Regions from separate parts of the Microbacterium sp. JZ101 genome, predicted to be linked through region 3. Evidence: predicted binding sites of a transcription regulator. Region 3 holds the regulator's gene; each other region holds the start of a gene.
What was found. The regulator LexA, encoded in region 3, represses DNA repair genes until DNA is damaged. The targets are predictions, from matches to a motif close to TCGAACANNTGTTCGA.
Positions count from the first base shown of each region.

Region 1: a site for LexA is predicted at 3,591-3,606, ahead of M1D56_RS14155 (DUF222 domain-containing protein). Genes of this name have one in related genera too.
Region 2: a site for LexA is predicted at 4,172-4,187, ahead of uvrA (excinuclease ABC subunit UvrA). Genes of this name have one in related genera too.

Region 1 is NZ_CP096400.1:3,056,400-3,064,221, forward strand. Features, by position in the region: gene M1D56_RS14145 (aminotransferase class IV) at 1-898, opposite strand, end outside; gene M1D56_RS14150 (phosphotransferase enzyme family protein) at 921-1,880, opposite strand; gene M1D56_RS14155 (DUF222 domain-containing protein) at 1,932-3,581, opposite strand; gene M1D56_RS14160 (GrpB family protein) at 4,012-4,620, opposite strand; gene M1D56_RS14165 (RidA family protein) at 4,682-5,089, shown strand; gene M1D56_RS14170 (phosphotransferase) at 5,136-5,996, opposite strand; gene M1D56_RS14175 (DNA-3-methyladenine glycosylase I) at 6,001-6,642, opposite strand; gene M1D56_RS14180 (ABC transporter ATP-binding protein) at 6,642-7,822, opposite strand, start outside.
Region 2 is NZ_CP096400.1:1,437,057-1,444,878, reverse strand. Features, by position in the region: gene uvrC (excinuclease ABC subunit UvrC) at 1-1,252, opposite strand, end outside; gene uvrA (excinuclease ABC subunit UvrA) at 1,254-4,142, opposite strand; gene M1D56_RS06580 (hypothetical protein) at 4,287-4,502, shown strand; gene uvrB (excinuclease ABC subunit UvrB) at 4,549-6,630, opposite strand; gene M1D56_RS06570 (5-oxoprolinase subunit B/C family protein) at 6,640-7,822, opposite strand, start outside.
Region 3 is NZ_CP096400.1:1,153,486-1,161,307, reverse strand. Features, by position in the region: gene M1D56_RS05310 (DUF1844 domain-containing protein) at 1-339, shown strand, start outside; gene M1D56_RS05305 (SseB family protein) at 364-1,131, opposite strand; gene priA (bifunctional 1-(5-phosphoribosyl)-5-((5-phosphoribosylamino)methylideneamino)imidazole-4-carboxamide isomerase/phosphoribosylanthranilate isomerase PriA) at 1,115-1,861, opposite strand; gene hisH (imidazole glycerol phosphate synthase subunit HisH) at 1,948-2,598, opposite strand; gene hisB (imidazoleglycerol-phosphate dehydratase HisB) at 2,595-3,194, opposite strand; gene M1D56_RS05285 (histidinol-phosphate transaminase) at 3,238-4,317, opposite strand; gene M1D56_RS05280 (LysM peptidoglycan-binding domain-containing protein) at 4,345-4,698, opposite strand; gene lexA (transcriptional repressor LexA) at 4,950-5,633, shown strand; gene M1D56_RS05270 (methylenetetrahydrofolate reductase) at 5,703-6,641, opposite strand; gene M1D56_RS05265 (alpha/beta hydrolase family protein) at 6,787-7,822, shown strand, end outside.

The sequences.
Region 1 (7,822 bases), 1.7 Mb from region 3:
TCGCTGCGCGCTCGGTCTGCATGAACGCGTTGATCGCGTCGGTCGCGGCGCGATCGTGCGCGATGGCGCGCCCGTCGATCGCGGTGACGGACTGCACGAACGATGCGCCCATCATCCACACCTGGTCGGCCGCGTGCAGCCGCTCGACCTCGACGTCCTCGTAGGCGACCTCGAGGCCGTTCAGCGACGCCCAGGCGAAGAGCTCGACCTGCGTCGTGCCGTGGAGGATGCCGATCCGCGGATGCGGCGTCACGACGCGGGCGCCCTCACGCAGGACGATCGACGACTGCGGCCCCTCCAGAACGAAGCCGTCGCGGGTCACGTAGACGCCGTTCTGGGCTCCCCGTCGCTCGTACTCGCGGCGCGCCGCCATGTTCGTCGCATACGAGAGGGTCTTGGCGCCGAGAAGCAGCCACGGGGCGCGCTGAGCGGAATCGCGCAGGAGCTCGCGCTCGAGCGTGGCGACCGCGATCTCGGGCTTCTTGGGAGCGAACCCGGGGTCGATGATCGCGAAGACGGTCGGGGACGTCGGCACATCGACCGCCGACAGGGTCGCATCGGCCCCGCGCGTGATCACGAGCTTGATGTGGGCGCGCGCGATCGGGCTCATCCGCCGGATGGCCGCGCGCACGAACTGGTCGAGCGCGCGGACGTTCGGGGCCGGCAGGTCGAGCGCGACCGCTGACTGGAGGAGGCGCCGCACGTGGAGGTGCCAGGCGAGCGGCACGTCGTCGACGATCGTCGTGGCCTCGAAGACGCCGTCGCCGCGGAGCAGCCCGAGGTCGAACACGGACACGTTGGCGGCGGCGGGGTCGATCGCGCGGATGTCGGGCTCGCCCGCGAAGGACGTGTCGAGGAGCTGGTCGGCCCGCCCGAAGAAGACTCCGAAATCGGTCATGGGATCACGCTAGTGCCGGGGTTCAGCGGAGCGCGGCCGCCCACTCGGACGGATCGCTGCCGAACGGGATGGCCATGAGCCCGTGCCAGAGGATGAGAGCTTCGAGCCATGCGCGCTCCGCTTCTCCGAGGGCTCTCACGGACTCGTACCCGCGCCGCAGGCTCTCGCGGGTTGCCACGGAGGTCGGCCGCCAGTCGGTGAACCGAGTGCGCAGGTACACCGACGCGCGTGCGAGGTCGTTCACCCGATGTGAGGTCGCGACCTCGTCGAAGTCCAGCACGGCGGCGACGGTGGACCCGCGGGTCAGGATGTTCGCGGCCCGGAAGTCGTTGTGCACGAGCTGGGGCGGGTCCTCGAGGTCAGGCAGGTCGGCGAGGAGCGCTTCGAGCCGCGAGGAGGCCTCCGGGGCCTCACGGTGATCGTGGTGCGCGAGCCAGGTTCGGATCCGTGCTCGCGGGTCGCCGAGGTCGATCTGGAGGGCGCTGTCACCGCTTTCGCGGCCCAGGGCGTCGTGGAGTCGAGCAAGGCACTGCCCCGCGGCGTGAACGGCGTTCAGATCAGCCGTGTCGAGCCAGACGCCCGACACCTCGGGGAGGACGGCCATGGAGAGCGGACCGCGCGGGCCGTCCTGCACCGCGCGTGCACGACGTTCCGTCGTCAGGATCGGATCCGCCACGGGAACCCCGCGCGCTGCAAGCGATCTGAGGATCTCGGCGGAGGCAGCCAGCCGATCGAACTGCTCCGTCGCGCAGGACCATTTGACGACCAACGGGCCGCTGCCGCTGCGCACCCAGACGATCGCGTTGCGATCGCTGATCACGAGACGGGCGACGCCGTGCAGATCGATGCCCCACCCCTCGCGCAGCGTGACCGAGAGCCACTCCGAGGCGTCGGGAAGACCGGTGAACCCGAACCGTTCGAGAAGCGCCGCGTCGGGAGAGGTCTGCTCCCACAGCATCGACAGGCCAGCAGGCAGGGTCATGCAGCGATGCTACGGGGAGCAGATCTGTGGACGACCGTCATGGTGCGGTTGTCAGCATCTGAGGTGTTGGGTGAGTTTGGCGTGGAGTCGGGTGCGGGAGGTGGGTGCTGGTCGGTGGCGGTGGTGTCGGTCGATCCAGTTGGGGGCGGCGATGTAGGGCACGCCGTGGTGCATGTGGATGTTCCAGCCGGAGGTGTCGAGGTGGTGGTGGTGCCACCAGCAGAGGAGGACGCCGTTGTCGGTTTCGGTGGGTCCGCCTCGGGCGTGGTCTTGGACGTGGTGGATCTCGCACCAGGCGGCGGGGATGGTGCAGCCGGGGATGATGCATCCTCCGTCGCGGGCGACGATGGCTTTGCGTTGGGTGGGGGTGAAGCAGCGTTGGATGCTGCGCAGCTCGAGGATGCGTCCTTCGGGGCTGAAGACGGCGCGGAGGATGTCTCCGGTGCATCCGATCCGGCGGGCCACGGTGGCGGGGACGGGCGCGTCGACGCCGTCGAGGTGCGCGATGCCGTGCCGGCCGGTGTCGGTGGGGTCTGTGGTGGTGAGGTCGTCGGCGGTGATGTGGATCATGACGGTGGGGGCGGCGCCGCCGAGGGTGGGGGTCTCGGCGGCGCGTGAGGCGGCCTGGATCATCGCGAAGAACGCGTCGTGGCGTTTCTGTCCGGGGGCGCGGGGGTCGTGGATGATCTCGTCCGGTCCCCACGGGTCTGTGTCGTTGCGGGTCTCGGTGTCGATCCCGTCGAAGAACCCGCCCTCCCCATCCGTGTCCGCGCCGCCGCCATCGCCGTCGCCGCCGCCGTCGGCGTTGTTGCTCAGGGCGTCGTCGCCGTCCGGGCCGTCGTCGCCGCGGTCTCGGGTTTCGGTGAAGGTGACGTTGCGGGCGGGGTTGGTGTGGGCGGAGAGGAGGTTCTGCAGGAGGGCGCCGGCTTCGGGGACGAGGGTGCCGTTGACGCGGAAGGCCCCGTCGGGCAGGGGTGTGAGGGTGAGGGTGCGGTTGCGGATGGGGCGTTCGGGATCGGGTGGGAGGCCGTCCGCGGTGAGGACGTCCACCCACGCGTCCGCGTGGGCTTTCACGACGCTCCACGGCACGGCCGCGGCCGTGCCGTCCGGGAACGGCGAGGTGGCCTCGGCTGGGGGTGTGGCCTCGTCCAGGTCGGTCGCGATCGCGCCGGTGGCGATCCCGACGAGGTGCCGCTCCATCACCTCGAGCTTGTCGGCCTCGGAGGCGGGCGCGCCGCGGCGGGCGGTGGCGACGGCCTTCACGATCAGCGCCGCCGGCTCGACCCCGAGCAGGCCCGCTTCCACTGCCGCGGCCACTGCGGGGTGCGCCGGCGGGACGGGGAGCCCGGTGGGGCTCTCCCGGTCGCGGGTGGCCTCATCCAGCCGCACCCGCGCGGATACCGCCGGCCCGGGGATCCCGGTGAGCCGCTCGAGCAGCTCCCGCCCGTCCCGGCAGCCCAGCTCTCCTGCGAGGGGCCGTTCCAGGCCCCGCCGGGACCGCCACGCGACCTCTCCTGCCGCCCGCACCCGCAGCGCGTCCACGACCCGCCCCAGCTGCTCCACCCGCGCGGTGAACCCCGCGAGATCCCCCGACGCCACCTCTCCCACCCGTGTGAACAGCCCGTCCAGCAACCCGACCGCGGCGCACACCGCGCCGGCCGGATCATCCTGCCCCTCATCGGGCGCCCATGGGAAGGCCATACCCCATGATAGAACACAAGTACGACCAGACGCAAGACATTTCTCGAAGATTCCTCGAAGATTTCTCTCCACCAGAATCCCACGCGCGCCTGTCCAGCAGTGCGTGAACCTTACCGTGAAGCACCGACATTGATCCGTGCAGGTAAGCGAAATGCTTATGTATAGCCACCGCGGTTGAGACATGCTCCGTTCGCGCGTGTTTGCGTGTGCGCGGCCGTCTCCATTCGGCGACTCCCGGGGGCGGCTTGCGGCGTTTCGACTGCGCTCGCTGGCGCTCGCTCCGCTCAACGACCGAGGGGGGTGAACCCCGCCCTGTTCGCTCCGTTCAACGACCGAGAAGGGAACCTCGCTCCGCTCAACGACCGAGAAGGAGAACCCTGCCCCCTCCGCGAGCGAAGCCATGCCCGGTCCGGCGCACGGGACCCCTCCCCTACGGGCGAGCGCGTCCCCAGGCCTCGAAGGCCGCCTGGACCTCGTCGAAGAACGCGGTCTTCCCGCGCGTGTAGTCGTCGTAGTCGGCCTTCCCGCGGTTCTCCTCCGAGAGACCGCGCTTCACCTGCTCGTAGCGATCGCGCTGGTCGGGATGGGCGCGGAGCCAGTCTCGGAACCAGACTGCGTACCGCCCCCAGGGGGAGTCCATCCGACGCACGTGGAGGATCGTCGTCCCGTCGCGCCCGACGAAGAGCCGCTTCTCCCACACCTCGTCCGCCACGGCCTCGCTGCCGCGGGGCAGGTCTCGGTACACGCCGGGCGAATCCGGCCGTGAGCCGTGGGCTCGCCGATACCCGATCCGAGCGAACGCGGCGTCCACCGCCCCTTCGGCCGGCAAGGGCGAGATCCGCACCTGCAGGTCGACGAACGGCTTCGCCGCGAGCCCGGGCACCGACGTCGAGCCGATGTGATCGAGGACGGCCTCGGATCCGCCCTCGACGTCCTCTAGCGCGTGAGCAACCGCGGCGAGCTCCTCTTGTGCGATCAGAGACCACGACGGATCATGCGCGACAAGACGCGCAGGGTTGCCTGCATCAGACCGGGGCATGACCCGATTCTCCCCCGCGCGCGGGATCCGGCACCGGCCCGCCGCGCACGAGAATGAGCGCATGACCTCCGCTGTCCGGCTCATCCGCTCGTCCTCGCTATCCGACGTCGCCGAGTACGCCTACGCGGCGACCGCGCCGAAGGACGCTCGCCTGATCTTCCTCGCCGGAGCCTGCCCGCTGGATGACGACGGCGCCACTGTCGCTCCCGGAGACTACGTCGCGCAGGCCGCCCGCTGTGTCGAGACGCTGACGACCGCGCTCGCCGACGCGGGCGCGACGCTCCGTGACGTGATCAGCACGCGCGTGCTCGTCGCGTCCTCCCGCCAGAGCGACCTCGTGGCCGCGTGGGAGGTCGTCCGAGACGCGTTCGGCGACCACGATGTGCCGAGCACGCTCCTCGGCGTGACCGTCCTCGGCTACGACGACCAGCTCGTGGAGATCGAGGCCGTCGCCGCCGTCATCGACTGATCGGTGCGCGGGTTCGGCCACCTCGCCCGGATCGCACGCGTCGGCGTCAGAATCGCGCGAGAGCCTCGTCGAGCATCCGGAGTCCCTGCCGTTCAAAGCGCTCGTCGCCGACCCGGTGCGACCAGACAGCGGTCGAGATCGCCTCGCGCAGGAGGGTGAGCGACCAGTCCGGCTCCGTGCGCGGGTCCGCCCCGTAGCCCTCGAGGAAGGCGCCCTCGAGCGCGGGCTCGTCTCGCCACTGCTGCACCGCGAGGCGAGCGAGGTCCGTTGCGGCAGGTCTCAGATCGAAGCGCCCGAAGTCGATGATGCGCACGCTCCCCGTGGCGTCCACGAGCCAGTTGCGGGGCTGCCAATCGCCGTGCGTCGGGACGAGCGGCACATGCGCCGGCGCGGATGACCCCAGCACGGCACGCGCGCGCCGCATGATGGCCGCCTCGATTCGATGCGGCTGCTCGAGCATCGCCAGCACTCGCTCGGTCTGCCGCTGCGCGTAGCCGGCCTCATCGTGCTGCGCCTCCGCGTGGAAGACGCGCAGCAGCCGTCCGGCCTGCCGGTGCACGTCCGGAGCGAACTCGGCGCCGCTTCCCTGCACGAGCCGACCTTCGAGGTACCGCGTCACGAGCACGTTCGCGTCGCGGTCCGCGGCCACGAGCGGTGCCGCCGCGCCCCGGCGCACGAGCGGAGCCGTCGCCCGCTCGTGCGCCGTGATCTCGCGGCCGATGTGGTGGTTCCCGAGGCCAGCGGCCTTGACGATGAACTCGCCCTGCTCCGCCCGCACGTGGAGAACCCGAGTGTCGACCTGCCCCCACGAGAGGTCTGCGATGAGCGCGCTGGTCGGGAGCCATGCCTCCACGAGTGCCGCCTGCGCTCGGGTCGGCAGCGCCTCGCTCCACCAGCCGCCGGTCACGTGACTACGCCCACACCCCGCTTGTACCGCGGCGATGGCTGCCGACGAGGTGGGTGTCGACGATGCCCACGGCCTCCATGAGCGCGAACATCGTGGTCGGGCCGACGAAGCGGAAGCCGCGCTTCTTGAGCGCCTTCGACAGCGCGATCGACTCGGGCGAGGTGGTCGGGATCTCGGCGTACGAGGTCGGCGCGGGCGTCTGCGCGGGTCGGTGACTCCAGATGAAATCGACGAGTCCGCCCTCCGCGCGCAGCTCGACGGTCGCGCGTGCGTTGCCGATGGTCGCGAGGATCTTCGCGCGATTGCGGATGATCCGGGCATCGCCCAGCAGCCGCTCGACGTCGGACTCGTCGAAGGCCGCGACGGCATCCGGATCGAAGCCCGCGAACACCTCTCGGAACGCCGGCCGCTTCCGCAGGATGGTCGCCCACGACAGCCCGGACTGGAACGCCTCCAGGCTCAGCCGCTCGAAGAGGCCCGTCTCGTCGCGGACGGGCATGCCCCATTCCGTGTCGTAGTACGCGCGCATCAGCTCATCGGAAGCCGCCCAGCGCGGGCGGCCGAGACCATCCGGCCCGATGACGAGATCCGCTGAGGCGGCACCGGGGCCGGCCGCGAGGCCGGCCCCGGTGTGCGCGTCGGCCATCAGGGTCGTCGACCCTCGCCGTCGTCCTCGCCTTCCGGAGAGGACGTCGGGATCGCGCCCGTCACGACCGAGACGCTGCCCGCGACGACCGGCGCGGGGCTCATCCCGCCCGGGGCCGGCGCCGAGTCCGCATCGGCGCCGTCGGCCTCCGCCTCCGCGGTCTCGGCCTCCGCGGCGTCGAGGTCGACGACGGCGTGCTCGAACTGCGACTGGTACAGCCGCCAGTACGCGCCCTCCTTGCGGATGAGCTCGTCGTGCGTGCCCTGCTCGACGATGTCGCCGTGCTCCATCACGAGGATGAGGTCGGCGTCGCGGATCGTGGAGAGGCGGTGCGCGATCACGAACGACGTGCGGCCCTCGCGCAGCGCCGCCATCGCGTGCTGCAGCAGCAGCTCGGTGCGGGTGTCGACCGAGCTCGTCGCCTCGTCGAGGATGAGCACGCTCGGTCGGCGCACGAACGCGCGCGCGATCGTGATGAGCTGGCGCTCGCCCGCCGACACGTTGGCCGCGTCCTCATCGAGGACCGTGTCGTACCCGTCGGGCAGCGAGTGCACGAACCGGTCGACGTACGTGGCCTTCGCGGCGGCGAGGATCTCCTCGTCGGTCGCCGACTCGCGTCCGTAGCGGATGTTGTCGCGGATGCTGCCCGCGAACAGCCACGGGTCCTGCAGGACCATTCCGGTCCGCGAGCGGACATCCTCGCGCGTGAGCTGGGAGATGTCCTGTCCGTCGAGCAGGATGGCGCCGCCGTCGAGCTCGTAGAACCGCATGATGAGGTTCACGAGCGTCGTCTTGCCCGCACCCGTGGGCCCGACGATCGCGACGGTCTGACCCGGCTCGACCCGGAACGACAGATCGCGGATGAGCGGCTTCTCGGGAGAGTAGGAGAAGGACACGTTGCGGAACTCGATGACGCCGCGTCCATCGGGCACGGCGGGCGCGTTCTCGGCGTCGGGCTCCTGCTCCTCCTCGTCGAGCAGCGCGAACACGCGCTCGGCCGAGGCCGTTCCCGACTGGACGACCGGCAGCATGCCGCCGAGCTCGGTGAGCGGCTGCGTGAACTGCTGCGAGTACTGCACGAACGCCTGCACGTCGCCGATGCGGATCTGGCCGCTCGCGACCATGATGCCGCCGAGCACCGCGATGCCGACGTACGTGAGCGAGCCGACGAACTGCATGC
Region 2 (7,822 bases), 280 kb from region 3:
CGACATTCGTGCCCTGCAGGTGCGAGATGTCGTAGCACTCGATGCGCAGCGGCGCCTCGTCCATCCCGAGCGCCTCCTGCAGATCGCTGAGCGCCTGCGAGCGGGCGGCGTAGTCGCTCGTGCGCCGCGTCTTGTGCCGCATGAGCGCCTGCGTGGCGTTGAGGGTCGCATTGCGCAGCAGCTCGGCGCGCTGGCCGCGCTGCGCGACGAGCACCTCCACGCGGCGGCCGCGCTTGCCGGAGAGCCACTCCTCGATCTCCGCCGCATCGGGCGGGAGGACGGGCACGAGCACGCGACGGGGGATGTCGGCGGGCGCCGCATCGCCGTACACGCGCTGCAGGATCTGGTCGACGAGGTCGGGGCCCGAGATGTCGAGCTCCTTGTCGATCGTCGTCGAGTGGACGCCGCGCACGCGGCCGCCGCGGATCACGAAGTGGTGGACGGCCGCGGAGAGCTCGTCCTCCGCGACGCCGAAGAGGTCCGCCTCGGTGTCCTCGGGCAGCACGAGCGCGCTCTTGTTGAGGACGGCGTCGATCGAGGCGAGCTTGTCGCGGTACACCGCCGCCTGCTCGTAGTCCATCGCGGCCGCCGCCGCCTTCATCCGCGCGGTCAGCTCGCGCGTGAAGCGCTCGTCGCCGCCGTTCATGAACGCGATGAAGTCGTCGACGATCGCGCGGTGCTCCTCGATCGTCACGCGCTGCGAGCAGGGGCCACCGCACTTTCCGATCTGCCCGGGGAAGCACGGCCGCCCCGTCTGCATCGCGCGCTTGTAGGAGGCGTCGCTGCACGTGCGGATCGGGAACACCTTGATCATCAGGTCGATCGTGTCGCGCACGGCCCAGATCTTCGGGTACGGCCCGAAGTACTTCGCGCCGGGGATGCGCCGGTTGCGCGTCACCATCACGCGGGGCGCCTCGTCGCCCAGCGTGATCGCGAGGAACGGGTACGACTTGTCGTCCTTGTAGCGGACGTTGTACGGCGGGTCGAACTCCTTGATCCACTGGTACTCGAGCTGCAGCGAGTCGACGTCGGTGGGCACGACGGTCCACTCCACGGACGACGCGGTCGTGACCATCCGCCGCGTGCGCTCGTGGAGCGTGTGCAGCGGCGCGAAGTAGTTCGACAGCCGCTGCCGGAGGTTCTTCGCCTTCCCGACGTAGAGCACCCGCCCGTGCGCGTCGCGGAAGCGGTACACGCCGGGGTTCACGGGGATCTCCCCCGGCTTCGGCTTGTACGGGAGCTGGTCGGCCATGTCAGCCGGCCTTGCGCTGCCGTTCGGCCATCCCGAGCACCTCGGCGAGGAACGCGCCCGTGTGGCTGCCGTCGGTCTTCGCGACCTGCTCGGGCGTGCCCGTCGCGACGATCGTTCCGCCGCCCGAGCCGCCCTCGGGGCCGAGATCGACGATCCAGTCGGCCGACTTGATGACGTCGAGGTTGTGCTCGATCACGATGACGCTGTTGCCCTTGTCGACGAGCCCGTTCAGCACCTCGAGGAGCTTGCGGACGTCCTCGAAGTGCAGACCCGTCGTCGGCTCGTCGAGCACGTAGATCGAGCGCCCGTTGCTGCGCTTCTGCAGCTCGGTCGCGAGCTTGACGCGCTGCGCCTCGCCGCCGGAGAGGGTCGTCGCCGCCTGCCCGAGCCGGACGTAGCCCAGCCCCACGTCGACGAGCGTCTTCATGTACCGGTGGATGGCCTGGATCGGCTCGAAGAACTCCTCGGCCTCGGCGATCGACATCTCGAGGACCTCGGCGATGTTCTTGCCCTTGTAGTGCACCTGGAGGGTGTCGCGGTTGTAGCGCTTGCCGTGGCACACCTCGCAGTCGACGTAGACGTCGGGGAGGAAGTTCATCTCGATCTTGAGCGTGCCGTCGCCCGAGCACGCCTCGCACCGCCCGCCCTTGACATTGAAGCTGAAGCGGCCGGCCTTGTAGCCGCGCACCTTCGCCTCCGGCGTCTCCGCGAACAGGTTGCGGATGCGATCGAAGACGCCCGTGTAGGTCGCGGGGTTCGACCGCGGCGTGCGCCCGATCGGCGCCTGGTCGACGTGCACGACCTTGTCGAGGTGCTCGAGGCCCGTGACGCGCGTGTGCTTGCCGGGCACGGTGCGGGCGCCGTTGAGGCGCTGCGCGAGCACCTCGTAGAGGATGTCGTTCACGAGGGTCGACTTGCCCGACCCGCTCACGCCGGTGACCGCCGTGAGCACGCCCAGCGGGAACTCGGCCGTCACGTTCTTGAGGTTGTTCGCACGGGCCCCGACGACCGAGAGCATGCGCTTGCGGTCGATCCGGCGGCGCTTGCGCGGGATCTCGATCATCCGACGGCCGGCGAGGTAGTCGCCCGTGAGCGACCGCTCGTCCTCGACGAGCGCCTCGAACGGACCGGAGTGGATGACCTCTCCCCCGCCGATGCCCGCGCGCGGGCCGATGTCGACGACCCAGTCGGACGCCTCGATCGTCTCCTCGTCGTGCTCGACGACGACGAGCGTGTTGCCGAGGTCGCGCAGCGTGACGAGCGTCTCGATGAGTCGCCGGTTGTCGCGCTGGTGGAGGCCGATCGACGGCTCGTCGAGCACGTAGAGCACGCCCGTCAGGCCCGTCCCGATCTGCGTCGCGAGCCGGATGCGCTGCGCCTCCCCGCCCGAGAGCGACCCGGCGGCACGGCTCAGCGTGAGGTAGTTGAGGCCGACCTGGATGAGGAACTCGAGGCGGACGCGGATCTCGCGCAGGATCTGCGCGGCGATCTGCTTCTCGCGGTCGGTCAGCGTGACCTGGTTCATCATCGCGAGCGTGTCCTCGAGGCTGAGGTCGGCCGTCTCGGCGATCGACCGGCCGCCCACCTTGACCGCGAGCACCTCGGGCTTGAGGCGCGCCCCCTCGCACACGGGGCAGGGGACCTCGCGCAGGTACTCCGCCCACCGCGCTCGCGTGGTGTCGGTCTCGGCCTGCGCGTACTGGCGCTCGATGTAGGGCACGACGCCCTCGAAGCCGCTCGCGTACCGGACCTCGCGGCCCCAGCGGTTCTTGAACCGCACGTTGACCTTGTAGTCCTGCCCGTGCAGGACCGCGTCCTTCACGATCTGCGGGAGCGCCCGCCACGGGGTGTCGAGCGAGAAGCTCATCTCGTCGGCGAGGCCCTCGAGGAGACGCTCGTAGTACTGGAAGAGGCCCTTGCCCTGCGTCGTCCACGGCACGATGACGCCCTCGCGGATCGAGAGCTCCTCATCGCCGAGCATGAGCTCGACGTCGACGGACATCCGGGTGCCGAGACCCGAGCACGCGGGGCAGGCGCCGAACGGGGCGTTGAACGAGAACGTGCGCGGCTCGATCTCGGTGAGCTGGAGCGCGTGCCCGTTGGGGCAGGCGAGCTTCTCGGAGAACGACTGCCACGCGTCGTCGCCCTCCTCGTCGACGAAGTTGACCTGGAGGACGCCGCCCGCGAGGCCGAGCGCGGTCTCGACGGAGTCGGTCACGCGGCCGAGGATGTCGGCGCGAGCGACGAGACGGTCGACGACGACCGCGATGTCGTGCTTGTACGACTTCTTGAGCACGGGCGGCTCAGCCAGCTGCACGAGCTCGCCGTCGACGACCGCGCGCGAGTAGCCCTTCGCCGCGAGCTCCTTGAAGAGGTCGACGAACTCGCCCTTCTTCTGCGTGACGACGGGCGCGACGATCTGGTAGCGCGTGCCCTCCTCGAGGGTCATCAGCTGGTCGGCGATCTGCTGCACGGTCTGGCGCTGGATCCGCTCGCCGCACTGCGGGCAGTGCGGCACGCCGATGCGCGCCCACAGGAGGCGCAGGTAGTCGTAGATCTCGGTGATCGTGCCGACGGTCGAGCGCGGGTTCCGGTTCGTCGACTTCTGGTCGATCGACACCGCGGGGCTCAGGCCCTCGATGAGGTCGACGTCGGGGCGGTCGACCTGGCCGAGGAACTGGCGCGCGTACGCGCTCAGCGACTCGACGTAGCGCCGCTGCCCCTCCGCGAAGATCGTGTCGAACGCGAGGCTCGACTTCCCCGAGCCCGACAGGCCGGTGAACACGACGAGCGCGTCGCGCGGGATGTCGAGGTCGACGTTCTTGAGATTGTGCACGCGGGCACCGCGGACACTGATCTTTCCGGGCGAGGCGACGGGGATGATGGGCACGATCCAATCCTACGGACCCCCACGGACATCTGGACGTTTGTTCGACGTGTTCGCTCAGCGGATTCGAAGATCCGCGCGCGGCGAGCGGTGCCGCGCATCCCCTGTCCTCGGCGCCCCGGGAGGCGCACACTGGAGGGAGAGGAGATGATCATCATGGAGAGCGGAACGCACCACCACCCGCATCTCCGGGAGCGCATCCGCGAAGCGGGCGGCATCTACGAGTGGGCCAACGACGTGCTCATCCGCATCGCCGGACCCGCGCAGCTCGGCGACGGACCCGGTGCGCCGTGCACGCACTGCGGTCGCACGCGCGTCGAGCACGTCGAGCGCGACGGCGTGCTCTACTGCCCGGAGGAGTGAGTGCAGTCGCGTCCGCGCCGGGCCCCGCCCGACGCGGACCGCGCGCTCACGCGTGCCCGGCCTTCTCCATCTGCCGGAGCTCCTTCTTGAGGTCCTGGACCTCGTCGCGCAGCCGCGCGGCGAGCTCGAACTTGAGCTCCTCCGCGGCGACGAGCATCTGCTGCGTGAGGTCGGCGATCGCCTCCTCGAGCTGCATCGCCCCCTCCGCGGCGATGCCCTCGCGCTTGCGCACGGGCGTGGGCGCGCGCCCCTTGCCGGTCTTGGTGCGCGCGGAGTCCCGCTTCGAGAGCAGGCTCGCGGTGTCGGCCTCCTCGCGCGCGAGGGAGTCGGTGATGTCCGCGATCCTCTTGCGCAGGGGCTGCGGGTCGATCCCGTGCTCGCGGTTGTAGGCGATCTGGATCTCGCGCCGCCGCTCGGTCTCGTCGATCGCCTTGCGCATCGAGTCGGTGATGCTGTCGGCGTACATGTGCACCTCGCCGGACACGTTGCGCGCGGCGCGCCCGATCGTCTGGATGAGCGAGGTGCCCGAGCGCAGGAAGCCCTCCTTGTCGGCGTCGAGGATGGCGACCAGCGAGACCTCGGGGAGGTCGAGCCCCTCGCGCAGCAGGTTGATGCCGACGAGCACGTCGTACACGCCCTGACGCAGCTCGGTGAGCAGCTCGACGCGTCGCAGCGTGTCGACGTCGGAGTGGAGGTACCGGACGCGGACGCCGTGCTCGCCGAGGAAGTCGGTGAGCTCCTCCGCCATCTTCTTCGTGAGCGTCGTGACGAGCACGCGCTCGTCGCGGTCGACGCGCTGGCGGATCTGCTCGAGGAGGTCGTCGATCTGCCCCTTGGACGGCTTGACGACGATCCGCGGGTCGACGAGGCCCGTCGGGCGGATGATCTGCTCCACGACCGTGTCGGCCACGCCCATCTCGTACTTGCCGGGGGTCGCCGACAGGTAGACCGTCTGCCCGATGCGCTCCTTGAACTCGTCCCACCGCAGCGGCCGGTTGTCCATCGCGCTCGGCAGGCGGAAGCCGTGCTCGACGAGCGTGCGCTTGCGGGATGCGTCTCCCTCGTACATGGCGCCGATCTGCGGCACCGTGACGTGCGACTCGTCGATGACGAGGAGGAAGTCGTCGGGGAAGAAGTCGAGCAGGGTGTGCGGCGGCTCGCCCGGCGCGCGCTGGTCGAGATGGCGCGAGTAGTTCTCGATCCCGGAGCAGAAGCCGAGCTGCTGCAGCATCTCGAGGTCGAAGGTCGTGCGCATCTTCAGCCGCTGCGCCTCGAGCAGCTTGCCCTGCTTCTCGAACTCCTGCAGGCGCTCGGCGAGCTCCTCCTCGATGGTCTTGATCGCCCGCTGCACGGTGTCGGTGCCGGCCGCGTAGTGCGTCGCCGGGAAGATCGCGACCGCGTCCATGCGCTCGATGACATCGCCCGTGAGCGGGTGCAGCTTGTAGAGCGCCTCGATCTCGTCGCCGAACAGCTCGATCCGGATGGCGAACTCCTCGTATACGGGGATGATCTCGATCGTGTCGCCGCGGACGCGGAAGTTGCCGCGCGAGAAGTCGACGTCGTTGCGGTTGTACTGCATCGCCACGAACTGGCGGATGATCGCGTCGCGGTCGTAGCGCTCCCCCACCTGGAGCGCGACGAGCGCGCGGAGGTACTCCTCGGGCGAGCCGAGGCCGTAGATGCAGGACACCGTGCTCACGACGACGGCGTCGCGGCGGCTCAGCAGCGTGTTCGTCGTGGAGTGCCGCAGCCGCTCGACCTCCGCGTTGATCGACGAGTCCTTCTCGATGAAGGTGTCGGTCTGCGGGACGTACGCCTCTGGCTGGTAGTAGTCGTAGTACGACACGAAGTACTCGACCGCGTTGTTCGGCAGGAGATCGCGGAACTCGTTCGCGAGCTGCGCCGCGAGGGTCTTGTTGTGCGCGAGGACGAGCGTGGGGCGCTGCACCTGCTCGATGAGCCACGCGGTCGTCGCGGACTTGCCGGTTCCGGTCGCGCCGAGCAGGACCACGTCGGTCTCACCCGCGTTGATGCGCGCGGCGAGCTCGGCGATCGCCTTGGGCTGGTCGCCGCTGGGCTGGTACTCGCTCACCACCTCGAAGGGCCGGACGCTGCGTGTGGTCTGCATGCCTCCAGCCTAGGAGGGGCGTCCGACATCGGCGCCGGAGAGTCTGAAGCGCACGCGCGCGCCGGGCGGGATCTGCCCCGCCAGGTCGAGGTCGGCGGCCACCACCGAGGCGATCACGGGATAGCCGCCGGTGAGCGGGTGGTCGGGCAGGAAGACGACCGGATGGCCGTGCGGCGGCACCTGGACGGCCCCCTTCTCCGTCCCCTCGCTCGGGAGCTCGCCGGGCACGGCGCGCGCGAGCGGCCGCGCCCCCTCGAGGCGGATCCCGACCCGATCCGAGCGGGACGTCGCCGCCCACTCGTCGCCGAGGAGCGCGTCGAGGGCGTCCGCCGCGAACCAGTCGTCGCGCGGCCCGAGCACGACCCGCAGGTCGACGGTCTCGCCAGGGGCGGGAAGAGCGCGCGGCGCGGGAGACCATGGCGCGACCGCGTCGCGAACGCCGGAGAGCCCGCGCAGCGGCACGACATCGCCCGCTCGGAGAGCGCGTCCGCCGAGCTCGCGCGGCCCGATGCCGGCGAGGGTGTCGGTCGCGAGGCTGCCGAGCACGGGAGTGAGAGCGAGACCGCCTCGGAACGCCACGAGGGCGCGCACACCGCGCGTCGCGAAGCCCGTCACGAGCTCGTCGCCCTCGCGGAAGGCGGTCGGCGCGCCCCGCGGCACCGGCTCGCTCCCGCCGTCGGCGTGCACGAGCGCGGCGTCGACCTCCGCGCCCGCGAGCGCGAGGACGCCCGCGCCGCGGAGGCGCAGCCGCGCTCCGCCGCCGAGCAGCTCGAGGCCGGCCTCGCCGTGCCCGTTGCCGACCGCGGCGTTGGCCGCGCGAAGGGCCCCGCGGTCCGCCGCGCCCGACGCGGAGACGCCGAGGTGCGCGCGACCCGGTCGGCCGAGATCCTGAACGAGGAGCTGCAGCCCCGGCTCGATGACCTCGACGGCAGGGGCGATGCCGCGATCGCCCGGCATGTCGACCGCGCGCGCTCCGAGCGGAGCCGGACGTCCCCTACGTCCTTCGGCCGCGGTCGCGGGATGCGCGCGCGAGGCGTCGACGAAGCGCACGGTCGTTCCCGGGAGCAGGAGCGCGGGCGGATCCCGGTCGAGGTCCCAGAGCGCGGCGTCTGTGCGCCCGATGAGCTGCCAGCCGCCCGGGCTCTCCCGCGGGTAGACGCCCGAGTACCGGCCGGCGAGCGCGACCGCGCCC
Region 3 (7,822 bases):
GCGTCGGCGGCGACAGATGCCGTCCGCGACATCGCCGACGTCGCGGCCGTCGAGGTCATCGCCTCCGGCTGCGTGCACCTCATGAGCGCCGCCGCCGTCAAGCTCGGTCTCGCCGACTCGCCGGACGCCGACGACCTCGTCGATCTCGACGAGGCGCGCAAGCTCATCAACGCCCTCGCGGGACTCGTCACGGCCGCGGCGCCCGAGATCAGCGACATGCACGCGCGGCCGATCCGGGATGGCCTGCGCTCGCTTCAGCTGCGCTTCCGCGAGCTGTCGACGATCCCCGACGCCCCCGGCAAGGGGCCGGGCGAGAAGTGGACGGGGCCGGTCGTCTGACGCCCGACGCGGCGGCCCCACGTCTCAGGCGGCGTCGAGTTTGACCTGGAGCGAGTCGACGAGCACGGCGATCCGGTCGTCGGCGGCCCAGCGGCGCGCGAGACGCTGGAGGACGGCGTCGAGCTCGGACCGGTCGAGGCCCGCGATGAGCTTCAGGCGCACGATGAGCTCCGGGCCGGCGAGCCGCGCGCCCGGATCCCCTGCCTCCACGCCGACGTCGACGACGGCGAGCTCCCCCGCCACGCTGTCCTGCAGCCCGAGGAAGACGTCGGGATTGGCCGGGGCGGGCTCCCACCCCTGATCCTGCGCGATCGCCCACACGGCAGGGCGGCGCACGACGAACTCGGTCGGGCTCGTCGGGTCGAGCACGATGAGGTCGGTGTCCTCGCCCGCCGCCGAGAGCGCAGCGCGCGTGCCCGCAACCGGGATCGGCCGCGCCTTCGGGTCCCACGCGGACATGGTGTCGACGCAGGAGAAGAGCGGAAGCACCTTGCGCCCGTCTGGCGCGGCCACGGTCACGATCGAGAGCTCCTGGGTCTTGTCGACCGTGAGGCCGTTCGGCCCGACGCCCTCGTCGCCCTTCTCCGTGACGAGCGGCACGAGCACGCGCGCCGTCCGCAGGGCGTCGACGACCGCGCGCTGAGAGCCGGACCCGGCACGGAACGACGTCAGCGCCTCCCACAGGGCGGGATCGGCTGAGCCGTCGTCGCCTGCCGCCGGGTTCGGCTGGAACCGGCGACCCTCCCAGGGGACGCCGGCGGAGTCGGCGGAGTTGTCAGTACCCCGCGACATCCAGTGCCTCGGCGAGCGTGAACGCACCGGCGTAGAGCGCCTTGCCCACGATCGCCCCTTCGACGCCGAGCGGCACGAGCTCACGCAGCGCGACGATGTCGTCGAGGCTCGACACGCCACCCGAGGCGACGATCGGCTTGGGCGTGCGCTGCGCCATCTCGCGGAGCAGCTCGATGTTGGGGCCGCGCAGCGTGCCGTCCTTGGTGACGTCCGTGACGACGTAGCGGCTGCAGCCGGCCTCCTCGAGGCGGTCGAGCACCTCCCAGAGGTCGCCGCCGTCCTGGGTCCAGCCGCGCGCGGCCAGCGTCGTCCCGCGCACGTCGAGGCCGACCGCGATCGCCTCGCCGTAGCGGCTGATCACGGAGGCCGTCCACTCGGGGTTCTCGAGGGCCGCCGTGCCGAGGTTGATGCGCTGGGCGCCGCTCTCGAGCGCCGCCTCGAGCGAGGCGTCGTCCCGGATGCCGCCGGACAGCTCGACGTTGACGCCGCGCATGTGCTTGATCACCTTGCGCAGGATGCCGGCGTTGCTGCCCCGGCCGAACGCGGCGTCGAGGTCGACGAGGTGGATCCAGTCCGCCCCCTGGCTCTTCCAGTTCTCCGCGGCCTCGATGGGGTCGCCGTAGCTCGTCTCCGAACCGGCCTCGCCCTGCGTCAGGCGGACGGCCTTGCCGTCCGCGACGTCGACGGCAGGGAGGAGGGTGAGAGCGGGAGTGGATGCGAAATCGTTCATGTCACCTCGTGCTCGCAGGCATCTCCTGCCGACGCACGAGTCAAGAGACTAGACCCGTGCCGCCCCCGACTCCAAGTCGACGCGGCTCAGCCTGCGCGGCGCAGCCCGTCGACCCAGTTGCGGAGCAGGCGGATGCCCGCCTCGCCCGACTTCTCGGGGTGGAACTGCGTCGCGCTGAGCGGTCCGTTCTCGACCGCGGCGAGGAACCGGCCGCCATGCGTCGCCCACGTCAGGACGGGCTGCGGGAACGGCGGATCGACCTCGAGCTCCCACTGCTGCGCGGCGTAGGAGTGCACGAAGTAGAACCGCTCGGACTCGAGCCCCTGGAAGAGGCGCGAGCGCTCCCCCGCCTCGAGGGTGTTCCAGCCCATGTGCGGCACGACCGGGGCGTCGAGCTCGGTCACGGTCCCCGGCCACTCCGCGAGGCCCTCCGTCTCGACCCCGCGCTCGATGCCGCGGGCGAAGAGCACCTGCATGCCGACGCAGATCCCGAGGACGGGGCGCCCTCCCGCGAGGCGGCGCTCGATGAGCTCGCCGCCACGGATCGCGTTCAGCTGCTCCATGACCGCCTGGAACGCGCCGACGCCGGGCACGAGCAGCCCGTCGGCCGCGAGCACCGCCTCGCGGTCGCGCGTCAGCTCGACGTCGGCGCCTGCGGCCTCGAGCGCCTTGACGGCGGAGTGCACGTTGCCCGACCCGTAGTCGAGCACCGCGACGGTCGGTCGCTCGTCGCTCACAGTGCGCCCTTGGTCGAGGGAATGCCCTCGACGAGCGGATCGAGGGCCTTGGCCTGACGGAACGCGCGCGCGAAGGCCTTGTACTCCGCTTCGGCGATGTGGTGCGGGTCGCGGCCGTTCAGCACGCGGACGTGCACGGTCAGGCCCGCGTTGAACGCGAGGGCCTCGAACGTGTGGCGCACGAGCGAGCCCGTGAAGTGGCCGCCGATGAGGTGCTGCTCGAAGCCCGCCGGCTCCCCCGTGTGCACGAGGTAGGGACGCCCCGAGATGTCGACGACGGCCTGTGCCAGCGCCTCGTCGAGCGGGACGAGGGCGTCGCCGTAGCGCGAGATCCCGGCCTTGTCGCCCAGCGCCTCGCGGATGGCCTGCCCGAGCACGATCGCCGTGTCCTCGACCGTGTGGTGCGCGTCGATGTGGGTGTCGCCGGTCGCCTTCACGGTGAGATCGGTGAGCGAGTGCTTCGCGAACGCCGTGAGCATGTGGTCGAAGAACGGCACGCTCGTGTCGATGCTGCTCCTGCCCGTTCCGTCGAGGTCGAGCTCGAGCTCGATGCTCGACTCGCTCGTGGAACGGGTGCGGCGCGCGGTACGGGTCATGCTCCGATTCTACCGGCGCGACCCGACCGGGCTCCTCGCGCGCTCAGCGGCCGATCTCGGCGAGCGCGTCGAGGAAGGCGCTCGTCTCGTCCTCGGTCCCCGCGGTCACCCGGAGGTGTCCGGGGATGCCGATGTCGCGGATGAGCACGCCGCGGTCGTAGAGCGCCTGCCAGGTCGCGTGCGGATCCTCCACGCCGCCGAACAGGACGAAGTTCGACCACGTCGGGTACACGGTGTAGCCGAGCGCCTCGAGCGTGGCCGAGATCCGGTCGCGCTGCTCGACGATCTCGTCGACCATCGCGAGCATCGTGTCGGCGTGACGCAGGGCCGCGGAAGCCGCCGCCTGCGTGAGCGCGCTGAGGTGGTACGGGAGGCGGACGAGGCGGAGGGCGTCGACGACCGCGGGGTCCGCGGCGAGGTAGCCGACGCGCGCGCCCGCGAACGCGAACGCCTTGCTCATGGTGCGCGAGACGACGAGCCGGGGCCGCCCGGGCAGCAGCTGGAGCGCCGAGGGCACGTCGCGCGGCGCGAACTCGCGGTACGCCTCGTCGACGATGACGATGCCGTCGGTCGCGTCGTAGACGGCTTCCACGACGTCGTTCTCGAGCGGCGTCCCCGTCGGGTTGTTCGGTGCGCACAGGAACACGACGTCGGGCCGGGCCTCCGCGACCTGCGCGGCCGCGCTCTCGGGCGTGAGGGAGAAGTTCGCCCCCCGCTCCCCCGACACGAACGTCGCGCCGACGCCGCGCGTCAGCAGCGTGTACATCGAGTAGGTGGGGGCGAAGCCGAACGCCGTCCGCCCCGGTCCGGCGAACGCCTGGAGGAGGTGCTGCAGCACCTCGTTCGAGCCGTTCGCGGCCCAGATCTGCTCGGGCTCGAGCCCGTGCCCGAGGTACTCCGCGAACCCTTCGCGGAGCGCCGTGAACTCGCGATCCGGGTAGCGGTTCACATCCCGCAGCGCGAGGGCGACCGAGTCCGCGATGTCGTCGGCGACCTCGTCGGGGATCGGGTGCGTGTTCTCGTTGACGTTCAGCGCGACGGGCAGCGGCGCCTGCGGAGCGCCGTAGGGCTGCTGTCCGCGGAGGTCGTCGCGCAGGGGGAGGTCATCGAGAGAGACGGTCACCCGTCCATGCTAGAGCGCGCGACGGACTCACTCGCCCGTCGAGTAGGCGGCGGGGATGGCGATCTCCTGCCCCGCGGCGATGTCGCTCCCCGGGAGCTGGTTGAGGTGCAGGATCTCGTCGACGACGTCGCGCGGGTCCGCCTCGGGGGCGACCGCCTGCGCGATGTCCCACAGGGTGTCGCCCGCCATGACCGTGACGGTGTCGAAGGTGCCGGCAGGCGCACTGTCCTCGCGCGAGGCGAGGGCCGCGCCGCCGCTGAGCACCCCGAATCCGATCGCCGCGACGAGCGGAGCCGCGGCGAGCGCGGCGAGGACCCGGCGGCCGCGCACCGTGAGGCGGAGGCGGGTCGAGCGTGCCGGAGCGGAGCTGTTCGTGCGCATGGCGGTTCCTTCCTGTAGATCACTTCGAGTCCGTCTGCTCGGCCGGGAGAGACGGACCCGAAGTGATGTTCCGAACCTATCTTCGATGTGGTCGCGGTGTCAAGAACTCTCTTCGAACGGGTTTCGCGACTTCTGCGAGACACGCTCGAACAAATCTCCCGGAATCCCGTCGAGATCCGCTAGCGTCGTCCTGACGGGACCACCACATCACGCACCTCCGACATTCGAGCGGGGCAGCGAAGGAGCACGACATGACGGATGCGGGCACGCGCGAGGAGAAGCCGCGCACGCGGCGGCGCAAGAACCTGAGCGACAAGCAGCTGGCCATCCTCGAGGTCATCCAGCGCTCCATCCAGCACAACGGCTACCCGCCGAGCATGCGCGAGATCGGCGACGCGGTCGGACTGAAGTCGCTCTCGAGCGTGACGCATCAGCTCGGGCAGCTCGAGCTGAGCGGCTACCTGCGTCGCGACCCCGGGAAGACCCGCGCGATGGAGGTGCTCATCGATCTCCCGGGCTCGGCGGCGGAGAACCCGGCCGACTCGGGCCCCGCGGTCGGCGACGCCGCTCTCGTGCCGCTGGTCGGCCGCATCGCCGCCGGCGTCCCGATCACGGCCGAGCAGCAGGTCGAGGAGATCTTCCCCCTCCCCCGACAGCTCGTCGGCAAGGGCGAGCTCTTCATGCTCAAGGTCAGCGGCGAGTCGATGATCGACGCGGCGATCTGCGACGGCGACTGGGTCGTCATCCGATCGCAGGGCACGGCGGAGAACGGCGACATCGTCGCGGCCATGGTCGACGGCGAGGCGACCGTCAAGACGTTCCGTCAGCGCGACGGCCACACCTGGCTCCTCCCGCGCAACTCGGCGTTCGAGCCGATCCTCGCCGACGACGCTGTGGTCCTCGGCAAGGTCGTCGCTATCCTGCGCGCGGTCTGACGGCGCACACGAGGAGGGCGGGAGCCGGTCGGCTCCCGCCCTCCTCGTGTGCCGGGAGCGAACCGGCGGTCAGGAAGCCGCGGTCTCGCGCAGCGCGACCCCGGCTTCGCGCAGCACCGCGAGCACGGTCTCGTGCTCGTTGAAGGCGTAGAGGTGGATGCCCGGGGCCCCGCCGGCGAGCACCTCGCGCGCGAGGTCCGCCGCGTAGGCGATGCCGATCTCCCTGCGGCCCTCGGGGGTCGGCTCGACCTCGAGCGCGATCGACAGCTCCGACGGCAGGGGCTCGCCCGTGAGCTCGAGCATGCGCGCGAGCTTGGCGGGAGAGGTCACGGGCATGATGCCGGGGAGGATCGGGATGGTCACGCCCGCGGCCCGGGCGCGATCGACGAAGCGCAGGTAGTCGTCGGCATGGAAGAAGAGCTGGGTGATCGCGGCCTCGGCGCCGGCCGCCTGCTTCGCGAGGAGCGCATCGAGGTGCTCGAGCGGATGGCGCGAGCGCGGATGCCCGTTGGGGAAGGCCGCGACGAGCGTGCGCGCACGCGGGGCGCGGTCCACCCGCACCGCCTCGGGAACGCCCGGGATCGTCGTCTCGCCGTAGGGAGCGCGCTCGGCCTGCACGCGGTGGATGAGCTGGACCAGCTCGGCCGAGGTCCGCAGGTCGCCCAGGAACGCGTCGTCCTCGTCCTTCCCGGCGGGCGGGTCGCCGCGGATGGCGAGGAAGCTGAGGATGCCCGCGTCGAGGAACTCGCGGATGAGGGCGCTCGCCGTCGCGTAGTCGTTGCCGACGCACGTGAGGTGAGCGAGCGGCTCGACGTCCGTGTTCTCGCGGATCCACCGCAGCACGCGCAGCGACGCACCGCCCGTGGAGCCGCCCGCGCCGTACGTGACGGAGAGGAAGTCCGGGCCTGCTGCGGCCAGGCGGCGGATGGTCTCCTCGAGAGCCGCGGTGCGCGCGGGCGTGCGCGGCGGGTACAGCTCGAACGAGAACGGCGTGGCCGACGTCGCCATGTCCCTCCTCCGTGCTCTCCGGTCGCCGCGGCGATCCCCTGCCGCCGCATCCGGCCTCTCCTCTCCCGACCGTAGTCGCCCGCGCGCGGACGCGGGAGCATCTGTGACGCTCCGTGTCGGAACGTCGCCGGTTACCGTGGAGGACATGACGCAGACGCTCCCGTTCGGCTCGTGGCCGTCGCCCATCGCGGCGTCCGACATCGCGGGGAACTCCCCGCGCCTCGGCGACGCGCGGTTCGTCGGGGGCGACGTGTGGTGGGCCGAGGGCGTCGCGGCCGAGCGGGGGCGCACAGCGGTGCTGCGGGCGAGCGACGGCGCGAGCGTCCTTCCCGCGCCCTGGAGCGCGCGGTCTCGCGTCCACGAGTACGGCGGCGGCGCGTGGACCGCGGCCGACGACGGCGCACTCCTCTTCGTCGAGCAGTCGGATCAGCGCGTGTACCTGCGCACGGCCGATGCGGAGCCCATCCCGCTCACGCCCGCGGGCACCGGCATGGCGTTCGGCGACCTCGTCCTCGCGGAGGGCCGACTGTGGGCGGTCCGCGAGACGCAGGGCGCCACGGGGGCTCCCCGTCGCGACATCGTCGTCATCCCGCTCGACGGCAGCGCGGCGGAGGACGCGTCCGCGATCGTGAGCGTCGTCGCAGGGAGCGACTTCGTCGCCTACCCCGCACCGCGCGCTGGCCGGCTCGCGTGGATCGCGTGGGACCATCCGGACATGCCGTGGGATGCCGCGGAGCTGCGCGTCGGGCGCATCGAATCGGATGGGCGCGTGCGCCGCTGGACAACACTCGCCGGCGGGCGCGGCGTCGCGGACGGGCAGGATGTGTCGGCGCTGCAACCCGAATGGGCGGCGGACGATGAGCTCCTCTTCGTCGCGGACCCTCCTGCCGCGCCCGGCGGCCCTGCCCGATGGAACCTCCGCCGCGCCCGGCTCGACGCGGCCGGAGGCGCCGTCGTGGAGCCGCTCCTGCCTTCCGACGCCGACACGGGCGGGCCGCTCTGGAATCTCGGGACCCGCTGGTACGCGCGGCTCGAGGACGGTCGGATCGCCGCGGTGCAGACGAACGGACGCGACCGGCTCGTGCTCGTCGATCCCGGAACGCGGGCGGTGACGGAGCTCGAGACGCCGCTCGGGCAGATGCTCGTCAAGGACGTCGACGGCGCGCGCCTGCTGCTGTCGG